One region of the Bacillus sp. DX3.1 genome, then DNA from elsewhere that is predicted to be linked to it. Evidence: riboswitches for the same ligand, from Rfam matches in the RefSeq annotation. Region 1 holds a riboswitch; the other holds the start of a gene.
The links. A riboswitch is a leader RNA that binds a small molecule or an ion and turns the genes downstream of it on or off. The one in region 1 is predicted to bind S-adenosylmethionine.

Region 1 (2,207 bases):
GAAAAGGGGTTGTAGTGTGATGAAAAGGAAATATGGAGATGGATCTTCATGGGAACGGTTAATAGATAAAACATATTCGGTGAAACAGGTACAAGAGGGGATGCTAGGTATACTACATATGAATGAAGTGAAGGCTCCTAGTTATAAACAATATAATGATCGGAAGCTTTGTATTGTAGATGCAGGTTATACTTGGATGCAGTATTTTATAAACGGGAAAAATTTTGCGATTACAGCGATGTTGAATGAAAAAAAAGAGCTTGTGCAGTATTATATTGATGTTGCAAAAGAGTATCAAATAGATGAAAGGGGAATGCCTTATTTCGATGATTTATATTTAGATGTTGTGTTGTTACCGAATGGTGATATATATTTGCTTGATGAAGATGAGTTAGAGGAAGCATATAGGGATAAAGATGTTTCTAAAGAAGAATATGATGTAGCTTGGACTACGGCAAAATGGCTTATAGAGACGATGAAAAAAGAAACGCTTTCCTGGTTTGCAGTTTTAGAAACAGAAATTCAAAAAACGAAATGTAACGTTTGATCCTATGAAATGTTTGGTGTATTCGTAATTTTGTATAAATATCAAAAAAATACCAACTATTTTTATAGAAATAATAATTGACTTTTGATTTGTAAACGAGTAAAGTTAGGAAAGAATTCCTTACAAAAAATAAAATATGAAACCTTCTTATAAAGAGAGGCGGAGGGACTGGCCCTACGATGCCTCGGCAGCGGACTCATCATAGAGTGCTGTGCCAAATCCAGCAAGTGTATGCTTGAAAGATGAGGAGAGTGTTTCTTATAGATGTATAAGACCTCTTCTCTTCGGAAGAGGTCTTTTGTTGTTAGAGAGAAAAGGTTTAGAAATAGGGAGAGGATGTTATTTTGAAACAAACGAGAGGAAATGGGTGGGCATTATTACCGCTTGGAATATTTTTAGCGCTATTCATTGGTTCTGGAATTATTACTGGCGATTTTTATAAATTGCCAATACTTGTAGCAATTTTAATTGCTGTGGCGGCAGCGTTAGCTATGAATCGAAAAGAAAGTTTTACAACAAAAGTTGAACGTTTTGCCAAAGGGGCTGGCAATCCGGATATTATGATTATGGTATTAATTTTTGTACTTGCTGGAGCATTTTCTGAAACTGCAAAAGGAATGGGCGGCGTGGAATCGACGGTAAATCTAGCCCTTGCTGTTTTACCGCAAGGATTTATTGTTGCTGGAATCTTTATTATTGGCTCATTTATTTCACTAGCGATGGGAACGTCAATGGGAACAATTGCTGCATTAGCACCCATTGCAGTGGGGGTTAGTGAGCAAACAGACATTTCATTGGCACTTGTGATGGCCACAGTTGTTGGTGGAGCGATGTTCGGTGATAATCTATCTTTTATTTCAGATACGACGATTGCTGCTGTTCGTTCGCAAGGAACGGAGATGAAAGATAAATTTAAAACAAACTTTTTAATTGTATTACCAGCTGCGGTTATTACCGTTGTGCTGTTGGTTGTGTTAACAATTGGAAATGATACAGAAATAAAGGCTCATGCATTCGATTGGGTGAAAATTTTACCGTATGCAGGTGTACTTGTTACAGCGTTACTTGGCTGGAATGTACTTATTGTATTAACAGGCGGAACAGTTTTATCGGGTATTATTGGTCTTATTGATGGTAGCTACACACTGGCAAGCTTCTTTAAAAGTGTAACAACGGGAATTAATGGCATGATGGAGTTAGTGCTATTAGCAATTTTGATCGGTGGAATGGTTGAAATCATTCAATATAATGGTGGTATTCAATATTTAATGAATACATTAACACGTAATATTCGTTCGAAAAAAGGTGCAGAGTTTGGAATTGCTGGTTTAGTGAGTTTGACAAATATGTGTACAGCAAATAACACTATTTCTATTATTTTCACTGGTCCGCTTGCAAAAAATATTGCTGATCAGTACGAAATTGATCCAAGAAAATCAGCGAGTGTATTAGATCTTTTCTCATGTTGTGTACAGGGGCTAATTCCATATGGTGCTCAAATGTTAACTGCGGCAGGATTTGCAGCATTGTCACCGATTGAATTGTTACCATATGCGTTTTATCCAATCTTGGTTGGGATTTGCGGTATAGTTTCAATTTTGATTGGTTTCCCACGGTTTTCAAAGGTGGCGGAAAAAAAGCAATATCATAAAACAGCATA
Region 2 (2,207 bases), 1.6 Mb from region 1:
CCAAAGCAGCATGGTGCCTGGGGGATGCTGCTCATTCCGTTTTTACTAAGCGTTTTACTTGGTAAAGCTACTTTCTATCATATTCCACTATTTATTGCTTGGTTATTTATCTACTTAGCAACATATCCGTTTTTAATGTATATAAGGCAAACGCGAAAAAAATATTATTTACACTGGGCAATCATTTATTTTGTTATCGCATGTGTCTTCGGGATGATAGCTTTGATGTATGAATGGCGGATTCTTTTATTTACAGTCGTTATGATCCCGTTATTTATTGTGAATATGCATTATGCGCGTCAAAAAAAAGAACGTGCTTTAGTAAATGATATTTGTGCAATTATTGTTTTCTGTATTGGTGGTATGATTAGTTATTATTTCTCCATGAAAACAATTGATGGAATAGCTTGGAGTATTGCAATTGTATCCTTTCTCTATTTTTTAGGTAGTACTTTTTATGTGAAAACAATGATTCGTGAAAAGCATAATCCGACTTATCGCTATGTTTCATGGGGTTATCATACCTTTTTAATCACGGCGTCCTTTATTGTAAATCCATGGCTTTCGTTAGTTTTTATACCAAGCCTAATTCGAGCGATTGTATTGTATGGGAAGAAAATTTCAATATTAAAAGTAGGTATTTTAGAAATTGTGAATGCTGTATATTTTCTAATCACAACGGCAATACTATTTCAGTATGCCATGTAAAAACACCCATGTGGGTGTTTTTTTATCAAAAAAACCACCTGTAAGAAGAAGGCGGGGAGCATTCATTCTTGTTCTAACATATTTACGGTACTGTCACATTGCTCTAGTGCACTTTCTACAGTTTGTAGCGATTGTTCAATTCGTCTTCGATTATCGCTTTTTTCGACTGTTTGTAAGGCGTTTTCTAAAGATTGCTTTGCCTCATGTAAAGAATGGTAAGAATCTTGAACATATCCACGCGCATTTTTTTGCATTTTGCGTACCTCCTTTTGTATATACATTTGTAGTATGAGCGATAAGAAAGAAAATATAACTTGTTTTGAAAAGTCTAAGTGCATGATTTTTGTATAATTTGACAATTAAAATAAAAAGGATTATAGTAGGCTATAAAGTGAATATTTTCTTATCCAGAGAGGTGGAGGGACTGGCCCGATGAAACCCAGCAACCGCGATGCAGGTGCTAATTCCAGCAGAACAAATTTGTTCTGGGAGATAAGATGAAGATATATACATATGTAGCTTCTTCTTATCGAAGAGGTTTTTTTTATTGCAAAAAAAACCGAAAACGAGATGAACAGAATGAGAAGAAAGGAGTTGCAATATAACTGTGACACTTGAGAAGTATATAAAACTGCGTAGTGCAGTGTATGAATACATGATTGAACAGGATAAACCGATTTCGCTTATAGATATTCAAGAACATATCGTTTCCCATCATGAGGGGAAATTCACAAAAAAAATGTTGCATCAATTTTATTTATCACGGCTGCTAGATGAACTGAAACTGGATGGGAAGATTACTTTAGCTGAAGCTGAGCACCTCTTTGGAGAAAAAGGTGTGTATTATAAAGCGAGAAAAGGGAGCTAGACTTCCTTTTTTTTATGTTATAATTTATTTGAAAATTCTGTTTGAAAGAAAGGTATGTAGTGTAAAAGACTGCAAGAGCAGCCTATTTACAAGGGAATGGTGTTGAGTGTGTAGTGTCAAAAGTTGAATATGCCCTGAAAGAGGGACTTTTTTCGGCTAGAAACGAAAAGAGACACCTTCGCCGAGTAGGTGTCAGTTGTTTTGTCAAATGGGCTTGCCGGTTGACAAGTATTAGAATAGCATGCGATAGGAATGAAAGTCAAAAGGGAATTTAAGGAAAGGTGTTGCTTCGTAATGAATCTATTAATCATATATGCACATCCCAATCCATCTAGTTTCAACGCAGCTATTTTAGAGAAGGTGCAAAAAGGACTACAGGAAACGAATCATTCTGTTACAACACTTGATTTATATGAAGAGCAATTTAATCCAGTCCTTATTTTTAATGAAGAAAAAAGAAGGCGTGATTTAGTGTATGAAGAAGAGACAGAGAAATATAGAAAGTTAGTTAAAGAAGCAGATTCATTTATTTTCATTTATCCAGTATGGTGGTGGGGGATGCCAGCCATTTTGAAAGGATTTATTGATCGGGTGTTTGTTACTGGATTTGCTTATAAATATGAGGGACTGA

Region 2: another riboswitch for S-adenosylmethionine. It lies ahead of QRE67_RS14860 (hypothetical protein); the one in region 1 lies ahead of QRE67_RS07010 (Na+/H+ antiporter NhaC family protein).

The regions. Positions count from the first base shown of each region.
Region 1 is NZ_CP128153.1:1,402,552-1,404,758, forward strand. Features, by position in the region: gene QRE67_RS07005 (ribonuclease FAU-1 family protein) at 20-547, shown strand; SAM riboswitch class I at 692-796, shown strand; gene QRE67_RS07010 (Na+/H+ antiporter NhaC family protein) at 892-2,207, shown strand, end outside.
Region 2 is NZ_CP128153.1:2,995,721-2,997,927, reverse strand. Features, by position in the region: gene QRE67_RS14870 (YwiC-like family protein) at 1-708, shown strand, start outside; gene QRE67_RS14865 (hypothetical protein) at 771-962, opposite strand; SAM riboswitch class I at 1,109-1,207, shown strand; gene QRE67_RS14860 (hypothetical protein) at 1,316-1,576, shown strand; gene QRE67_RS14855 (NAD(P)H-dependent oxidoreductase) at 1,871-2,207, shown strand, end outside.